3 regions of the Mesorhizobium sp. NZP2234 genome follow, and region 2 is predicted to be linked to each of the others. Evidence: predicted binding sites of a transcription regulator. Region 2 holds the regulator's gene; each other region holds the start of a gene.
The links. The regulator PhoB, encoded in region 2, activates phosphate uptake and scavenging genes when phosphate is short. The targets are predictions, from matches to a motif close to TGTCATNNANCTGTCAT.
Positions count from the first base shown of each region.

Region 1 (2,267 bases), 290 kb from region 2:
CGACGTGGTCTTCGACGCCACCGGCAACACCCAATCGGTGCAGTCGGCCTTCGCCCATGTCGCCCATGGCGGGACGCTGGTGCTGGTCAGCGTCGTCAAGGACGACATCGTCTTTTCCGACCCTGAATTTCACAAGCGTGAAATGACGCTGATCGGCAGCCGCAACGCCTTGCGCGCCGACTTCGACCATGTCGCTGCCTCGATCCGCAATGGTGCCGTGCCATTGGCCAAGCTCGTCACACACCGCACCACACTCGGCGGCACCCCGCGCGATCTCGCCCGCTGGGCGCACGAGAAATCCGGCCTGATCAAGGCTATGATCGAGGTGGGGTAGCCCGCCGCCGTCGACTCACAGCGCCGACAGCTTCAACTCCACCCTCTCGGCCGGAAACCGCGATTCGGAAAACTGGATCGGCTGGCCGTCCGGGGTGACGTTGACGGCCACCGTGACCAGCACGATAGCGCCCGGTTGCAGGTCCAGGTCGGCAAGATCGGCGGCATCGGCATGGCGCGCCGACAGCACGGTCGATTGCCGGAGATAATCGTCTATCCCGAAACGAGCCAGCGACGCGGTGACAGACCCGGTCTCGGCCATCACCCTGTCGATGCCGGCGAAACGTCTGCCATCGAACCAGCCGGCAGCACGCGACACCGCCCGTCCATCGGCTTCACCGCGTGTCTCGAGCCGGATCACCTCGGCACCCCTGGCCAACCCAAGACCCTCGGCGACACGCTGGCTTGCGGGCTCGACCGATGAAGCGAGCAGCACGATATGCCGTTCCGATGTCTGCCCCTGCAGGCCTGTTGAAAAGCGCGTGCGCGCGCCGATCGGATAGGACAGCCGCTTGCGCGACAAGACGAAGGTGCCGCGCCCTTGCTCGGCCCGCAGCACCCCTTCCTGCACGAGCGTTGATATGGCGCTGCGCACCGTGTGACGGTTGACGCCATAGCGCTCGGCGAGCGCCACCTCCGGCGGCAGCGCGGCATTCTCGGCGAAATCCCCGGCGGCGATCGCCTGCAGGATCCTGTCGGCAATCTGGCGCCACAGCGAGACGCCGCTGCGCCGTTCGATACTGTCGGCTTCCTGTCGTCCGGTCATGAATTTGCCCCGCCCTTCATCGCCTGTCATCCACGCGTCATGGACTCGCGTTAGGTAATATGTATAATTTGTATAGTTGTCTATATCAATAGACAAATTTGGCAAAGAGGAATGCTGCTGATGCGAGGACAGGAAGCCCGCGACCAGGCCGAGCGCAAGGCCGCCATGGCGACTTTGGCGCAATCGAGCGGCGACGACATCGTCCGGCTCTGGAACGAGGCCGGCCTGCCCTCGCAGGCCGAACTGCTGCGTGGCCCCGAGACCGGCCTGGTGACGCTGCGCGGCCGTATCGGCGGCGGCGGTGCGCCCTTCAATGTCGGCGAGGCGACCGTCACCCGCGCCACCGTCCGGTTGCCGTCCGGTCAGGTCGGCCATTGCTACGCGCTTGGTCGCGACAAGCAGAAGGCAAGGCTGGCGGCAATAGCCGACGCGCTGTGGCAGGACCCTGCCAGCCGCGCCGAAGTCGAGACCAGGCTGATTGCGCCTCTGAGGTCGGCGCTTGCCGCTGCCAACGAAAAACGCCGCGCCGAGACGGCGGCAACGAAGGTGGATTTCTTCACCATGGTTCGCGGAGAGGACTGATGGATATCGCAGCACAATCGATCGAGGGCGGCTTCGCCGATCCGGTGTTCAACGCCCAGACCGTGTTCCGCGCAATCATGGATGCGATGGCGCGGCCAGGCAGCGTGCAGGCTTTGCCTGTCCTGGCCCGTCCGCCGGCGCCGCTCTCGGCAACGTCAGGCGCGGTGGCACTGGCGCTGTGCGACAACGACACGCCGCTCTGGCTCGACCCGGCCCTTCACACCTCCTCCGCGATCGGCTCCTGGCTTGGTTTCCACACCGGCGCGCCGCTCGCCAACACGCCGGCCGACGCGCATTTCGCGTTTGTCGCAACACCGGCCGAGATGATGGCGCTCGACGGCTTTGCGCAAGGCACGCAAGATTATCCCGACAGATCGACCACACTGATCCTCCAGGTCAGCGACCTCGCTTCAGGTGCGCCGCTCTTGCTTGAAGGCCCCGGCATCGAAACCAGCGCCGTGATCGCGCCGGCACAGATGCCGCGTCATTTCATCGAGCAGTGGAAGCAGAACAACAAGCGCTTTCCGCGCGGCGTCGACATCATCCTCGCCACATCGCAAGGCATAGCCTGCCTTCCGCGCACGAC
Region 1 covers NZ_CP033364.1:1,880,003-1,882,269, reverse strand. The annotation lists gene EB230_RS09235 (zinc-binding alcohol dehydrogenase family protein) at 1-334, shown strand, start outside; gene phnF (phosphonate metabolism transcriptional regulator PhnF) at 350-1,099, opposite strand; gene phnG (phosphonate C-P lyase system protein PhnG) at 1,220-1,681, shown strand; gene phnH (phosphonate C-P lyase system protein PhnH) at 1,681-2,267, shown strand, end outside.
Region 1: the regulator PhoB is predicted to act here: its motif matches at 1,124-1,140, upstream of phnF (phosphonate metabolism transcriptional regulator PhnF).

Region 2 (2,267 bases):
GCCATCATGGATGCACGCCAGCGCGAACTCGACGATCGCGCCATCACGCTGATCGCCAAGCGCCAGCCGATGGCCGACGATCTGCGCCATGTCGTCGGGTCGATCCGCATGGCCGGCGACCTCGAACGCATTGGCGACCTTGCCAAGAACATCGCCAAGCGCGTCGGCACCGTCGGTCTCGCCGCAACGCCGCGCGACCTGTCGCATTCCATCGACGCCATGGCGCAACTGGTGCTGATCCAGGTGCAGGGCGTGATCGAGGAGTATGCGGCGCGCGATGCCGCCGCGCTTGCGAAGCTGCGCGCCGACGACGAACGCATCGACGTCAAATACACGTCGGTGTTCCGCGAACTCCTGACCTACATGATGGAAGATCCGCGCAACATCACCGCTTGCACGCATCTGTTGTTCTGCGCCAAGAATCTCGAACGCATCGGCGACCATGTGACCAACATCGCCGAGAACGCGTACTATGTCCTGACCGGCACGCAACTGCCCGCCAACCGCCCCAAACAGGACGAGACGGCGATGTCGGCGCCGGCGGCTTGACGCAAGAGGTGACCAATCGATGATCGCGCCACGCATTATGGTGGTGGAGGATGAGGAGCCGCTGGGAGTGCTGCTCCGTTACAATCTTGAATCCGAAGGCTACCAGGTCGAGGTGGTGCCGCGCGGCGACGAGGCTGAAATCCGCCTGCAGGAGAACGTGCCCGACCTTCTGGTGCTCGACTGGATGGTGCCGGCGGTGTCCGGCATCGAACTCTGTCGGCGCCTGCGCATGCGGCCCGAGACCGAACGGCTGCCGATCATCATGCTGACGGCGCGCGGCGAGGAGAGCGACCGCGTGCGCGGCCTTTCGACCGGTGCTGACGACTATCTGGTCAAGCCGTTCTCGACGCCGGAATTCATGGCCCGCGTCAAGGCGCTGCTGCGCCGCGCCAAGCCGGAAGTGCTGTCCAGCGTGCTCAAGGTCGGCGACATCGTGCTCGACCGTGAATCGCACCGGGTCTACCGCAAGAAGAGCGAGATCCGGCTTGGGCCGACCGAATTCCGCCTTCTGGAATTCATGATGCGCCATCCCGGCCGCGTGTTCTCGCGCAGCCAACTGCTCGACAATGTCTGGGGTGAGACGATCTATATCGACGAGCGCACCGTGGATGTGCATGTCGGCCGCCTGCGCAAGGCGGTCAACAATGGCCGCATGCCCGACGTCATCCGCACCATCCGTGGGGCAGGCTACGCGATCCGTGAGGATTAGGTCCTTGGCGCGGAAGCGTTGACGGGTTGCATCCGCTCCCGGATAGAACGCATTTGGTGTTGGCTCAGAGCTTATGGCTTCGTCATCCCAGGGTCTCCGCGACGGAGCTTCGCTCCTGCTCCGCCCAGGGATGACGACCTCGAGGGGGCTCGGCCAATCTCCAGCGCTGATCTGTGGGATCGGCACAGGCGTTCGCTCAAGCCACATTCTTCCCAGCACTCCCTCTCGCCTGCACGCCCGGCGCGAAGATTTCCTGATCGACGAAGGTCAGTGCGCGCATGGCACAGCCCTCGCGGATCAGGGGCAGCTCGTTCGGTTCGGTGTCGAACGAAATCGATTTCGAGTGCTGGCCGCCAGCGGTCTGGGCGATCGCCTCGCGCAATGCCGGCTCGATCAGGTCGAAGGCGGCGGCGCTGACGCCGACCATGGCCACGGGGGCGGGATCGATCAGCGCGAACAGGCTGCCGAGGCCGTAACCCAGTGCTTCCCCGGCCTTGCGATAGGCTTCGCGCTCGGGCCCGGCCCGTTCACGTGCCGTGGCGGCGAGCGCCCGCATCTGCGCATCGCTGACATCGGCGACCGGCTCGGTGTCCTCGCCAAGCTGCCTGGCATTGCGCCAGATGGCGTAGTTGCCGGCATAAGCCTCGACGCACCCGCGCCGCCCGCATCGGCAGAGCGCGCCGCCTGGCCGATGGATCATGTGGCCGAACTCGCCGCCCGACGAATGGGTGCCGGTGAACAACTCGCCCTTCAGCACCAGGCCCATGCCGATGCCGTGCGACAAAAGGATGGCGATGAAGTCGTCGCGGTAGCGTTCGGGGTCGCGCCAGCGCAGCGCCACGGCCATCATGTTGCAGTCGTTCTCCATGGTGGCCGGGATGCCGAACTCGGCTTCCAGTATGTCGGCGAAGGCGATATCGGTCTGCGGCGTGATCGGCGACCACAGCATGGCCCTGGCCTCGGTGTCGGTGATGCCCTGGATCGCCAGTGCGATGCGGGCGACGCTGCG
Region 2 covers NZ_CP033364.1:1,586,653-1,588,919, forward strand. The annotation lists gene phoU (phosphate signaling complex protein PhoU) at 1-549, shown strand, start outside; gene phoB (phosphate regulon transcriptional regulator PhoB) at 569-1,258, shown strand; gene EB230_RS07790 (ROK family protein) at 1,455-2,267, opposite strand, start outside.

Region 3 (2,267 bases), 3.3 Mb from region 2:
GTTGAAGCCGAAATCGGCGTACACCGCGCCACGGTTCCAGAACCAGTTGGTGCCCGGATGGATGGCGCGCGCCCGGTAGCCCTCGCTCTTCAGGAAGGTCGCCATCGATGGTGTCGGCGTGCGCACATATTGCTGGTAGGGGATGCTGCCGGCCGGCAGGAAAGCGTTGGAAAAACCGGTCAGCGCCTCGAATTCGATATTTGCCGTCATGCCGCCGAATTCAGGCGAGAACATCGAACCGGAACGCAATGCCCGCACGGTGGGGATGGGATCCGGTGTGATGGTGACGCCGGGCAGCTTGGTCGGATCCCAGAAGGATTCGCTCATGACGACAATGATGTCTGGCCTTTCATCGGGCACCGAGGCCGTTATCTGCGGCCGGTCGATCGCCGCGATCGCCTTTTCCGTATAGCCCGGGGGTGCCGAGACATGGGCCATCGGCACGTTGAGCGCGAAGGCTAGTGCAAAGCCGTTGGAGGCGTAGTTTTCCTTCTGGTCCCACATGATCGGGATGATCTGCAGCCGATCCCTGGTCCATGAGAAGGTGGCATAGTCCATGATCGAGACGAAGAAGGCGAGCAGCGGCACCGCCAGCGTCAGCCGGGCAAGGCGACCCTTGTGGCTGAGCGCGGGAACCTTGCGGCGCCACTGCCGCCAGCCATAGACGAGCAGCGACAGGCCGGCGACGATGCCGACGACCATGGCGAGCGCGGTCATCGGCCGTTCACGCACCAGGAGCGGCAACAGGGCGAAGATCTGGCGGGCGTAGAGGAAATCCGTCGGGTAGAGCGGATCGCCGAGATAGTGCGACTTCTGGTGGCCGACAAAGGCCAGCGAGAGCGTCAATGGCGCGACGATCATCAGGCTCTGGTGGCTGCGGCCGAGCACGGCGTCGAGGCCGATCAGGATCAGCGCGAACACGACGATGGTCGTCCAGCCCGGCTTGAGCGGCTGCAGGAAGAAGAAGACGGTGCCGGCAAAGTCACCGCGCACGATCCATTCGATGGCGAACACCAGGATGGTTGAGATCGCCAGGCTGATCAATCCGTAACGGACAACCGGCCATCTCCGGCCCGGCAGATAGCCGGTGGACGGATCGTCTTCCAGGAACTGAGGCGCGGCTTTACCGGCGCGTTTCGAACTCTTTGCCACTTTAACTTCCCACCCGGCGACAACCCAAGTCACGCGATTGTCATATAATTGTCACGCAAAGCTAGCGCCTGTGGCGAAAATAAGAAGAGCCAGCGAACGATTCGTGAGCGGTTTTCATCAGGAGTGATCGCCAAAAACCCTTTCGGAACAGGCACTCGGCGCATGGTTCGGGTCTGGGCACGGGTCGAAGCGGGCTTGACTTGGCGGGCTGCCTTGCGCCACAGGCAGGAAAAATTCGCGTATCAGATAAGCACATCAGTCTTCGGGAGCCCTAGCATGGCCGTCGCATTCACCTTTCCGGGACAAGGCAGCCAGGCTGTCGGAATGGGCAAGGATCTTGCCGATGCCTTTCCGGAGGCGCGCAGGATCTTCCAGGAAGTCGACGACGCGCTCGGCGAAAACCTGTCGAAGCTGATCTGGGAAGGTCCGGAACAGACGTTGACGCTGACCGCCAATGCGCAGCCGGCACTGATGGCGGTTTCGCTGGCCGCCGTGAGGGCGCTGGAAGCGCGCGGTTTCTCGCTGAAGGGCAAGGTCGCCTATGTCGCCGGCCATTCGCTGGGCGAGTATTCGGCCCTTGCCGCCGCCGGCTTTGTTTCCGTCGCCGATGCCGCCCGCCTGCTGCGCATTCGTGGCAACGCCATGCAGGCGGCGGTGCCGGCCGGCGAGGGCGCCATGGCGGCGATCATCGGACTCGAGCAGGAGGATGTCGAAGCCGCTTGCACCGAGGCCGCGCAAGGCTCCGGCAAGGTCTGTCAGATCGCCAATGACAATGGCGGCGGCCAGCTGGTCATCTCCGGCGCCAAGGCCGCGGTCGAGCTGGCGGCGAAACTGTGCACCGAAAAGGGCGCCAAGCGGGCGCTGATGCTGCAGGTCTCGGCGCCCTTCCATTCCGCCTTGATGGCGCCGGCGGCGAACGTCATGCGCGATGCGCTCGCCGGGGTGGCGAAGAACGCGCCGGCGGTTCCCGTGGTGTCCAACGTCACCGTGACACCGACCGGCGATCCGGATGAGATCGCCCGGCGCCTTGTCGAGCAGATAACCGGCCGCGTGCGCTGGCGCGAAACGGTGGAATGGTTCGGCGCCAACGGCGTTGTGACGCTTTACGAGATCGG
Region 3 covers NZ_CP033364.1:4,931,484-4,933,750, reverse strand. The annotation lists gene EB230_RS24475 (LTA synthase family protein) at 1-1,152, opposite strand, end outside; gene fabD (ACP S-malonyltransferase) at 1,429-2,267, shown strand, end outside.
Region 3: the regulator PhoB is predicted to act here: its motif matches at 1,191-1,207, upstream of EB230_RS24475 (LTA synthase family protein).